One region of the Marinobacterium sp. NO-S09 genome, then DNA from elsewhere that is predicted to be linked to it. Evidence: predicted binding sites of a transcription regulator. Region 1 holds the regulator's gene; each other region holds the start of a gene.

Evidence for each region. The regulator sigma-54, encoded in region 1, starts transcription at its own class of promoters, with help from an activator protein. The targets are predictions, from matches to a motif close to TGGCACNNNNNTTGCTNT.
Region 2: the regulator sigma-54 is predicted to act here: its motif matches at 2,623-2,640, upstream of O3C79_RS16165 (nitrate- and nitrite sensing domain-containing protein).
Region 3: the regulator sigma-54 is predicted to act here: its motif matches at 1,955-1,972, upstream of flgF (flagellar basal-body rod protein FlgF).

Annotation. Positions count from the first base shown of each region.
Region 1 is NZ_CP168954.1:3,809,440-3,813,421, reverse strand. It holds gene rapZ (RNase adapter RapZ) at 1-48, opposite strand, end outside; gene O3C79_RS17590 (PTS sugar transporter subunit IIA) at 51-512, opposite strand; gene hpf (ribosome hibernation-promoting factor, HPF/YfiA family) at 534-824, opposite strand; gene O3C79_RS17580 (RNA polymerase factor sigma-54) at 877-2,403, opposite strand; gene lptB (LPS export ABC transporter ATP-binding protein) at 2,451-3,188, opposite strand; gene lptA (lipopolysaccharide transport periplasmic protein LptA) at 3,188-3,694, opposite strand; gene lptC (LPS export ABC transporter periplasmic protein LptC) at 3,684-3,982, opposite strand, start outside.
Region 2 is NZ_CP168954.1:3,499,999-3,503,980, reverse strand. It holds gene O3C79_RS16175 (sigma-54 interaction domain-containing protein) at 167-1,582, shown strand; gene cobA (uroporphyrinogen-III C-methyltransferase) at 1,591-2,463, opposite strand; gene O3C79_RS16165 (nitrate- and nitrite sensing domain-containing protein) at 2,684-3,940, shown strand.
Region 3 is NZ_CP168954.1:3,987,057-3,991,038, forward strand. It holds gene flgH (flagellar basal body L-ring protein FlgH) at 1-338, opposite strand, end outside; gene flgG (flagellar basal-body rod protein FlgG) at 363-1,148, opposite strand; gene flgF (flagellar basal-body rod protein FlgF) at 1,164-1,907, opposite strand; gene O3C79_RS18400 (flagellar hook protein FlgE) at 2,026-3,982, opposite strand, start outside.

The DNA.
Region 1 (3,982 bases):
CGTACTTTTACCTGATCCCGAGCGACCACTGAGCACAACCAGGCGCATGCTCAATGCTCCTGGCAGAGCTGTTGGACGCGCTCCAGCAGATCATCGGCACTGCCGCAGGCTCGCAGCGAGTCCCGCGTTTCCGAATGGTTGAACAGTTCAGCCAATCCCGCCAGGGTTTGCAGATGTTCTTCGGCGCCTTCTTCCGGGACCAGCAGCAGGCACACCAGATCAACCGGGCGATTATCGATGGCATCGAAATCGATCGGGCTGGTCAGTGTCATCAGCAGTCCAACGGCCTTGTGTACGCCGGCCATACGACAGTGAGGAATGGCGACGCCTTCACCGATACCGGTGCTGCCCAGGCGTTCACGATTGATAAGGCCGCTGAAGATATCTTCAGCGGCCGGGCCATCCAACTGCTCTGCAATGGTTTGGCTGGCGAGTTCGAGAACCCGCTTTTTGCTGACTACATCGACGTGGCAGAGTGTGCGCGATGGGGTCAGCAGTTCTGATAGTTGCATGTGGTTACGTGCTGCTACCGGTTATTTGTGGGATTTCATCTTTTCTTTGTGCTTGATGATCTGACGATCGAGCTTGTCGACCATGCCGTCGATGGCGGCATACATGTCGTCGTGTTCGTTCGCAGCAAAGACTTCACCGCCGGCGAGGTGGATGTTGGCCTCGGATTTCTGGCGCTGTTTCTCTACGCTAAGGGTGACCTGTGCATTGGTGATGTTGTCGAAGTGACGTTCCAGACGATCAAACTTGTTACGTACATAGTCATTCAGGGCATCAGTCAGTTCGACATGGTGGCCAGTGATGTTGATCTGCATAGGTTTTTCTCCTTCTCATAGGGGTGCAGCAGATGCACCGCCTTCACTCTCATTAAACCAGACGCTTGCGCTCATTAGAAGGCGGAATGTGCATTGCCTCCCGATATTTTGCAACGGTACGGCGGGCAACGTTAATGCCCTGTTCCTTGAGTAGCTGTGCGATTTTGTTGTCACTCAGCGGTTTGGCTGTATTTTCATCATTGATCAGCTTCTTGATCAATGCGCGGATGGCGGTAGACGAGGCGGCTCCGCCATCGGAAGTACCCACATGGCTGGAGAAAAAGTACTTTAGCTCGAAGATGCCACGCGGTGTGTGCATGTATTTCTGGGTGGTAACGCGCGAGATGGTGGATTCGTGCATGTCGACCGCTTCGGCGATGTCATGCAGAACCATCGGTTTCATGCCCTCGTCACCTTCTTCAAAGAAGTCGATCTGGCGCGCCACGATCTCCGTGGTGACCTTGAGCAGTGTTTCGTTGCGGCTGGCCAGGCTCTTGAGGAACCAGCGTGCTTCCTGCAGGTGGTTCTTCAGGTAGGTGTTGTCGGCGCTGTTATCGGCGCGGCGCACCAGGTCGGCATACTGGCTGTTGATCTTGAGCTTGGGTGAGGCCTCATTGTTGAGGCTCACGGTCCACTGGCCCTGCTGTTTGCGCACCAGTACATCCGGGATGACATACTGCGCGGCTTCAGGGCTGATGATGCCGCCGGGCTTGGGGTTCAGGCTCTGGATCAGGCTGATGACCTGTTGCAGTTCCGGCTCCTTCAGGCGCATGCGGCGCATCAATGTGCGGTAGTCGTGGCTGCCCAGCAGATTAAGATGGTCGCGCACCAGGCGGATCGCATAGGGGCGCAATGGAGTATCTTCGGGCAGTTGCAGCAGCTGCAGACGCAAGCATTCATTGAGGTCGCGGGCACAGACACCGGTCGGATCAAACTGCTGCAGGCGGTGCAGCACGGCTTCCACTTCATCCAGCTCCGCATCCGCAAAGTCCTCGGGCTGGTGATTCTGGAAATGCTCCAGCAGATCCTCGGTACTGGTGGTGAGGTAGCCATCGGCATCCACCGAGTCAATGATGGCCAGCGCGATCTGGTAATCGGTCTCACTCATGGGGGTGAGGTTGAGCTGCCACAACAGGTGATCCTGCAGGCTGTCTTCCATGGTGTCATTGTCGCCCGGCGACCAGTCGTCATCACGGGGCTGGGACGGTGTGCTCTGGTGCTGGAAGGTGTCATCCCAGCTGCTGTCCGTGGTCAGCTCGGCCGGAATCTGATCATTCCAGTGATCTTCGGGCTGGTCATCACTCCAGTTGTCGTCACTGTCAGCGTTGTCGCTGGTGCTGGCGGTTTCCCGGCTGGACGTGTTGTCCGCTGAGTCGCTGTCCTGACGGTCGCTGTCCGCCTCGGCGGCCTGATGAGTCTCATGCTCCTCTTCGGCTTCCAGCAGGGGGTTGCTGTCCAGCGCCTCCTGAATCTCCTGTTGGAGGTCCAGCGAGGAAAGCTGCAGCAGGCGGATTGCCTGTTGCAACTGAGGGGTCATGGTCAGCTGTTGGCCGATCTTGAGTTGTAAGGATTGTTTCATAAACGACTGCCAATTGAACTGCTAGGAAGACTCCCGGGGGAAAGCCGCTAAAGCGAGAACTGCTCGCCCAGATAGGCACGACGGACTTGTTGATCCGCCAGGATCACCTCCGGGGTACCCTGTGCCAATATGCCTCCTTCACTGACGATATAGGCTTGTTCACAGATATCAAGCGTCTCACGCACGTTGTGGTCTGTGATCAATACACCGATACCGCGTGATTGCAGGTGGCGAATGGTCTGCTTGATGTCACTGACCGATATGGGGTCAACGCCGGCAAAGGGCTCATCCAGCAGAATAAAATCAGGTTCTGTTGCCAGGGCGCGGGCGATCTCTACCCGTCGACGTTCGCCGCCGGAAAGCGACATGCCCAGGCTGTCTTTCAGATGGGTGATATGAAACTCTTCCAGCAGCTCTTCCAGCAGGGCCTTGCGGCGGCTGGCATCGAGCTCGGGTCGGGTTTCCAGTATCGCCATCAGATTATCGCGCACGCTGAGTTTGCGAAACACCGAAGCTTCCTGAGGCAGGTAGCCAATACCGCGTCGCGCACGCTCGTGCATGGGCATGCGGGTGACATCATCCTCGGTGATCATGATCTGGCCCCGGTCAGCCGGGATCAGGCCCACAATCATGTAAAAACAGGTGGTTTTGCCGGCGCCGTTGGGGCCCAGCAGGCCGACTATCTGGCCGCTGTCCACGTGCAGGGAAACGTCACGTACGACTTCGCGACCCTTATAGCTTTTGGCAAGATTGCGGGCTTCCAGACGTTTGGTGGGTGCTGTCATTAATTTGAATCCGTCCGCGGCTGGATGACCATGCGTACACGTTCGCCATTGGCGTCATCACTGCCGAAGGCATTTACCACGGCTTTTTCCATGTTGTAGACGATACGCTCACCGGAAAATGAATCCTGACCCTGATCGACGCGGGCAGATTCGGTGATGGTCACTTCCTGGCGATTAACCTGGTAGTCCATACGCAGGCCGTAGGCGCGAGTAGGGGCGGCATCGGCCTCGGGCTGCTGATGAAATTCGGCCGGTGAGCCGGTCGAGATAATGCGCGAAACACCGTTGCCCTGGCGGTGCAACTCTACGCGCGCGCCCTTGATCAGCATACTGCCCTGCCGAATTTCCACGTTACCGGTGTATACGGTGATACCGGTGCGCTCGTTGATGCTGGCGCGATCAGCGCTGATGTTGATCGGCTGATTATGGTCATCCGGCAGTGCCTGAGCTGCCGCCGGCAGCCAAAGCAGTAGAGCTGCGCAGAGTCCGCGTAGTTTATTGTGCATGGTAAACACCCTTAACATCCGATAGCAGTTCTATCCGCTGTTCCTCAAAATACACATCCATGCCGAGTGCCTCGGTGGTGTCATCTCCGCGTTCTACCCTGACAATCTGTGCCGTATGGGCACGTTCTTCTGCCGGGTATAGGGTCAACTGTTCTGTGCTGAGTTTGACTGTGGCTTCGGACTGGGAATTATCATGAAGCAGTACACCGCCTGCAAGCTCTACCTGCTCATGCGAATCCGGTACCTCGCCTTTATCCGCTCTGAGTCGATAGGGAGTAGTCTCATCCT
Region 2 (3,982 bases), 310 kb from region 1:
GCCTCCCCTAGAGCAGATCCCTTGCCAGTTTTTTTAACTAATTGATAAGTATAGTTTTTATTGTTTTTTGTGCATTTGGCTGTGATTCTTCGCGTCAAATAATATTGACAACCTGTCCAATAAAATGGACGGTAGCTGTCAAATAATAAAGACAAGTGACAAGCACATGAGCCTCTCCGGGTTTGCCTCAGAACAGGTGCGCGACCGCGTACTTGCTTCGTTGAATCGCTCCTTTGAAACCTTCTATGAACACAGCATTGCCGTTGACCGTCACGGCATCATCAACTGGATCAGCGACAGTTACAGCCGCTTTCTGGGCTGTACCGAATCACCCTTGGGGCGCCATATCACCGATCTGATTCCGGGCAGTTACCTGCCGCAGGTGCTGGCTACTGGAAAGCCGGTGCTGCTGGATCTGTTGCAGCTACGTAACCAGTGGGCGCTGGTGAGCGTGGTACCTGTGCATAACGAACAGGGAGGCGTGGAAGGGGCTTTCGGCTTTGTCGCTACGGACAGCCCGACCTCCGGCATGAAACCCTTGCTGGAGCGCTACAACCAGATGCAGCGCGAGGTGCGTGAAGCCTTGCGCTACCGTGAGGGGCGCAGTGCACGCTACAAGCTGTCACAGATCGCTGGTCAGAGTGAAGCCATACGACTGGTTAAACAGCAGATCCGTCAGGCAGCCCGTTTCGATATCACCGTATTGCTGACCGGTGAAACCGGTACCGGCAAGGAGCTGTTTGCCCATTCCTTGCATGGTCTGTCGGACCGTGCCGATAAACCCTTTGTATCGGTCAATGTGGCGGCCATTCCTGAAACCCTGATGGAGTCCGAGTTTTTTGGTGTTGCCTCGGGCGCGTTTACCGGTGCCAAAAAAGAGGGGCGTCCCGGCAAGATTGAAGTGGCGGGCGATGGCACTCTGTTTCTGGATGAGGTGGGCGATATGCCGCTGGCCCTGCAGTCCAAACTGTTGCGTGTGTTGCAGGAGCGGGAGTTCGAGCGGGTGGGCTCCAATCAGGTGCAAACCACCCAGGTCCGCATCGTGGCGGCAACCAGTCGCAATCTGGAGCAGATGGTTGCGGATGGCAGTTTCAGGCCTGACCTTTATTACCGCCTCAATGCGATGCCGATCCGCTTGCCGGCTCTGCGTGAGCGTCTGGATGATGTGGATGCTCTGGGCGAACGTATTCTGGATGACTGTTGCAGTCGCTTGGGTATCCTGCCCAAATCCCTGACCGATGAGGCCGTTCGCCTGCTCAAGACCTATCGCTGGCCAGGCAATGTACGCGAGCTCTACAACGTGCTGGAGCGTGCCTGCATTCTCAATGAAACCCTCAGCCATATCGATGCGGCCCAGCTGCTGCCGATGATTCAGACGCAGCCCAAAACAGGCGCAACGGATACCCATTCAGCTCAATCTCAGGACGCTGAACCGCCAGAAACGGGCCTGACGCTCAAGCAGCGTTTGAAAATCGAGGAGGCGCGTATTATTCAGGAGACGCTGCAGCTCTGTGATGGCAACCGTACCGAGGCGGCCAAACGTTTGGGGCTGTCCCGTGCGGCACTCTATAACAAGCTTTAGTTTCGCCATCAGCGCTGCTCTTCCATCAGGCTTTCCAGCAGCTGTTCTGCCCCCAGATTAGCGTCATAGTGCTCGACGACACGCCCCACCAGTATGAGGGTTGGCGTCTGCAGATTGTTGTCCTGAATCATGCGGGTCATGGAGCCCAGCTCCGTGCGCAAAGTCCGCTGGTCTTCATGGGTGCCGCGCTCCACAAGGAGCACCGGCCAGTCTGCGGGTAATCCGTGGCATTGGAGCTCGGTTGAGATGGTGCTCGCCATACTCAGGCCCATGTAAAACACCAGTGTTTCATCCGTGCGTGCAAGGTCAGCCCAGTCGATGGGGCGGTCATCGCAGCTGTGTGCGGTGATCAGGCGCAGGCGTGGAGCCTTCTCTCGTTCGGTCAGCGGCATTTTGCAGCTGGCAGCGCAACCGGCGGCAGCCGTTATACCAGGGACAAGCGTGAAGGGAATGCAGTGCTGTCTAAGTGCATCCATCTCTTCGGTGAGGCGGCCGAATACCAGTGGATCACCGCCTTTCAGGCGCACAACCCGTTTGCCCTGCTGCGCCAGTTCAACCAGCAGTTGGCAGATCTCGGCCTGACTGGCTGAATGTGCGCCCTTGCGTTTGCCGACATAAAGGCGCTGAACCTGAGCCGGAATCTCTGCCATGAGTGCATCGCTGACCAGAGCGTCGTATACGACGACATCCGCCTGCAGCAGTGCTTTCCAGCCTTTGCGTGTGATCAGGTCCGGGTCCCCGGGCCCTGCACCCACCAGATTAACCTGTCCCTGTTTCTCCGGAAGCCGCGCTGTGTTTTCGCCTCTGGGTTTCCATCGGCTTGGATTGAAGTTGAAAGCAGGCAGCGCCGTGCGCAGAAAGCTGAGTGTCAGTGTCATCATGGTTGCGATTCCCCATAAAAAAAGCGCCTGCCTCCGTACCGCTGAGCGATGGAAGTGCAGGCGCCAATGCCTCATTTTAAGAGCTATGCAGACAACCTTCAGACCATGAAAGCCGTCACTAGAAACAAAGCAAGATTAATGCCGGTTTTTCGTTCTGGCTGGAACAGGCCTTGCATTGATCCGGCTAAAACTGCTGAAAATGTTTGATACCGGAGTAGCCATGTCGACGCCTGAACAGTTAACCGAACACTTCCTGCTGGCCGCCCGAGGCAGTGAAGCACGTGCGCTGGGGCAGCTGGTGCACAGCTGTCATCTGGTGGCGGCGGTGTGTGAGCTGGTACATGAACTCCAGCGCGAGCGCGGGATCTCCAATGTCTTTCTGGCTTCGGCAGGACAGGAATTTGCCGAGGAGCTTAAACAGCAGAACGGCCGCACGAATACTGCCAGTGATCATTTCTGTGACTATCTGCAACGGGTGCAGTCGGGGCAGGATCAACTCTGGAGTAGTGCCCGGCTCTATCACCGTATCGCCCATGTGCTGCTGCAGCTCAAGGATCTGGCGGAGCTGCGCAACAGCATTGAGCAGGGAAACCTGACGACGGCACAGGCCACAGAAGCCTGGTCGGGTCTTATTGCCGAGTTGCTGTCGGTCCTGTTCGAAATTGCTGATATTGCCGCGGATGCCGAGATCTCCCGGGCATTGGTGGCCCTGTTTCACTTCCTGCAGGCCAAAGAACATACCGGGCAGGAGCGGGCCTGGGGCTGTGTCGGTTTTGCTGCTGAAGCCTTTGATACCGAAATACTGGCGCGACTGCAGCATCTGCGGGAGTCGCAGCAGCGCTGCCTGGACGTATTTGTTCGCTTTGCCGAGCCTGAAGAAGTCTGGTTCTGGGAGCAGCTGGAACAGGCACCGGCCAAAGCCGAGCTGGTGCGGATGCGCAAGGTGATAGACGCCTTGGGAGAGGGGACAGCAGTGCCGCATGGGGTCAGTGAGACCTGGTTTGCGGTGGCGACGGCACGTATTGACGGCATGCGAGAGCTGGAGGAGCAGCTGTCGGCAGACCTGCAGGCCATGGCCGGCGAGCGGTTGGAAAAAGCACGCAAGGCGTTACAGGACAACCGCAGTCGCCTGGAAGCCGAACCACCGGCTGAACCCGTATCGGCATTTTCCCTACTGCTGGATGCATCTTCCGACAGTGAGCAGGTACCGGCTGCCGGCTCGGTGCGTGCTTTGTATGACTTGCTGCAGGAGCAGGCAGACCACCTGCAGCAGGTGAGCGATCAGCTGGAAGAAGCGCGTTCGGCACTCACCGAGCGCAAGCTTGTTGAGCGAGCCAAGGGGCTGATGATGCAGTATCAGAAGATGACTGAGGAGGAAGCCTTTGCCAGTTTGCGTCGTGCTGCCATGGAGGGAAATTGTCGCCTGATTGATGTGGCTGCCCGTGTGGTAGCGGCGGCTGAAAAGCTGAAAGGCTGACCTGAAAAGTGGCAATGTTCGGTTTTTTGCACCTCAGTGGTG
Region 3 (3,982 bases), 180 kb from region 1:
GGATTACCAAAGACACTCAGATCACGGCCCAGCACATTAGGTGCACCAATTGAAAGGCTGTTGTCTTTACCCACTGAAGTCGACGCACTCTTGGACGACTGGGTATTTTCGGTTAGCTCAACCGTCAGAATATCGCCCACACGATAGGCCCGGCCGTCACTGTACAGATCCATACCGGCACCGGCCTGATAAATGGCCCCATCAATTGCCTTGGGTTGCTGCATCTGTGCAGGCTGGATCGGCGCATAATAGGGGTTATCCGGCTCAGGCGGCTTATTCACACACCCAGCCATTCCTGAAACGGCCAACAAAACACCTACCCGCATCAACGCTTTCATTCTCACACCCCAGGACTTAATACGTTAGAGCTGCTGGCTTACGTAACCAAGCATTTCATCCGCTGTCGAAATGACTTTGGAGTTCATTTCATAGGCGCGCTGAGTGGTAATCATATCCACCAGCTCTTCCACTGCATTTACATTGGAACCTTCCAGCATGCCCTGTTTCATAATGCCCCGACCGTCTTCACCCGGCACACCAATAATGGGCGCGCCACTGGCGCCGGTTTCCGTAAACAGGTTTTGGCCTATTGCCAGCAACCCCTGCGGGTTGACAAAGTCTGCGGTTTCAAGCTGCCCCAGAACGGTAGGCTCAGGGTCTCCGGCCACTGATGCACTCACAGTGCCATCACCACCCACCGAGAAGTTGGTCACTTCTCCTGGCAGTGTAATCTCTGGCTCAATCGGATACCCCTCTGCCGTCACCAGGCGGTTTTCGCTATCCAAGTGCAGCTCACCGTTGCGGGTATAACCAATTTCGCCGTTAGGCATCTGCACCTGCAGAAAACCACGGCCATTAATCGCCAGATCAAACGGCTGGTCGGTGATCTGCATATCGCCGGTAAAGAAGAGCTTCTGAGTACCAACAGTGCGTACCCCGCTACCAACTTGCAAACCTGACGGGAGCTGAGAGTCAGCCCCAGTCTCCGCACCTGGCTGGCGGCGCACCTGATACAGCAGATCTTCAAACCCCAGGCGATCCTTTTTGAAGCCAACGGTACTGACGTTTGCCAGGTTATTGGAGATGACCTTGAGCTGAGTATCCTGAGCGCTCAGGCCTGTTTTTGCGACGTGCAATGCACCATGCATGTTGTTAACTCCTTATCAGCTCATTCTCAGCACTTCGGCTGCCTTGGATGAATTCTCTTCGGCGGTTTTCATCATTTTCACCTGCATTTCGAACTGACGAGACAAGCTGATCATCGATGTCAGGTCATCCACCGCATTCACGTTACTGGCTTCCAGATAACCGGAACGTACTTGCACATTCAGTCCGGCCGGCAAGGGCACATCGTTATCAGTATGCATAAAGCCATCCTGCCCCTTGTACAAGGCACCTTCCTCAGGCTGAACCAGCTTTAGCTGGTCAATCAACGCAATATCAACCGCATTCTCACCCAGGGGACGAATGGAAATGCTGCCGTCCGTGGAAATCTCAATCTTTTCAGAGGGAGGGATCACGATAGGCGCACCGCCGGTACCCATGACCGGCAAGCCACTGCCCGTTACCAGCTGGTTGGCGGCATTGATCTGCAGAGCGCCATTCCGGGTGTAAACTTCATTGCCGTCTGGACCAATGACTGCCAGCCAGCCATCACCATCTACAGCAATATCCAGATCACGCCCCGTTTGCATCAGGGTGCCAGATTCCATATTGCTGCCTGGGCGCTCGCTCATGGAATACACGCGCGACTCATAGCCATCGCCCAGTACACGCATGGAACGGGCCTGTTCAAGATCACTCTTGAAGGCAGTGGTAGTGGCATTGGCCAGATTGTTGGCATGTGCCTGCTGGGCTCGCATGTTTTCGCGTGCGCCCGTCATGGCAACGTAAAGTACCTTGTCCATCAACTGCTCCGGTAAAGGATTGCCGTTTTGGTGGCTTTAGCAGATATAAAGCAAAGTACATGCCATAAACGAAAAAACCGGGCCAAAGCCCGGTTTAGAATTCAATTCTGGCGGATTACTAGATCTGCAGAATCGCCTGGGTCACGGTATTCATGGTTTCCAGTGTCTTGGAGTTAGCCTGATAGTTACGCTGACCTTCAATCAGTTTCACCAGTTCTTCAGACAAATCCACATTGGAGGCCTCCAGTGCAGCTGAACGTAGCGTACCGTTAAGTCCCGTACCAGGAGGGTTAACAATCGCATCACCCGACTCAAGTGTTGCAATCCATTCGGTATCACCACTGGGCTGAAGACCATCCTGGTTTTCAAAGGTTGCCAACGCCACTACACCCAGCGACTGGTTTTCACCATTACTATACGAGGCGATCATTTCCCCTGATCCGGCAAAAGTAACACCAATCAAATCACCTTTTGTATAGCCGTCCTGCTGCGAGGCCTTAACTATTGAGGCAGATGCAAACTGAGTTGTACCAGTCAGATCAAGCTCAATCTCAGTGCCTGGATTTGCCGGATCAGCCCCCGAAATGGTAATGCTCGGCACTGCTGAGCCCGACGAGAAAAAGTCCCCGTCCTCTGTTACATTCACACCTCTCAGAAGACCATTTGTCGGATTAAAGCTCAACAAAATAGAGCCAGGCTCCGTTCCACTTGGTTCACCAGGGTCCGTAGCCTTACCGAGGTCAAGGAGCTCTTCGCCATTCAAATATGCGTAAGCTCGATAGTAACCTTGATATGAGTTATCACCTTGCTGCACAACAGCCGGGCCAACATTTTGAGCACCGGCAGCTGCGGTAGCATCTCCAAAATCAAAGTTATTCAAGTCATTGACTTGAACCAAGTCCAAATCACCGTTATTAACATCACCTTCATCTGCTTTGAAGGTAACCTTTATCGAAGGAGGGTTGCTGCTACTGTCAAACTGTACTGATTGAATATTTGGATTAGAGTCTAATATTTGAGGCTCAAACTCGGCAATTCTTCGCCCAATCGAAGAGGCATCAACCGCGTTCTCAATACCAATATCAACACCGCCAATCGTAACAACACCTGAAGCAGGGCTTGTTACATTCGCAAGCTCATAGGCCCAAACTTCATTTGCATCCCTGTAATGAGCCGAACCAGTTAGGTTATTTGGCACAACATCTGTACCATCAGTCACAACCAAATCCCCTTGGTCTGTGGCCCAAGCATAAGTTTCAAAAGTTAGTGAGGGCGTCGCCGCACCATCATAATTTATACTATATATATCGACACGCGGATCTGCTGCTTGCAAATCTATTGCCCATTGAGGCAAAGCGTTTGGATCCAGAGCCCCACCAAAAGGCCCCGCTGTTACATCTACTCCAGATATAGTAGTACCCGTGTCATAGGCAAAAGTGTTGCGCTCAGGTGATTGCTCCCGCATATTGAGCTTTACCGTATGTTCATTACCCAAGCTATCAAACGTACGGACAGTTGTTGTATACGTAAAAGATGCAGGTTCATCTTTATCGTAAGTTTGTAGTAGCTGTGTAGCATCTTCACGCGAGTCAATATTAAATGACAGATCAATGTTCTCAGTTGCTTTAGGAGGGCTCTCCTTCTCAGTAACCTTCATATTTTCGATCGGTAAGCGGTTACCATCCGCATCCAGACCATACCCTTGCAGGAACTTTCCAGTTTTAGAAACGATGTTACCTTCTTTATCTAGCTCAAAAGCACCTGCTCGAGTGTAGGTCACACCACCTTGACCATCATTCAGCTGAAAAAAACCTGACCCATTGATCGCCAGATCCAGATTGTTGTTAGTAAACTCAATCGTACCGGCACTAAAGTCCTGAGCGATATCTGTCACCGTTACACCAGATCCTGGTGTATTGGATGAACCAGCACCTACAACCGCCGTTGAGTAAATATCACCAAACTCAGTGCGGGATGATTTAAAGCCAACAGTACTAGAGTTGGCGATGTTATTACCGGCCACATCCAACATGGTAGTAGATGCTTTCAGGCCTGTAACTGCTGTACTGAAACCT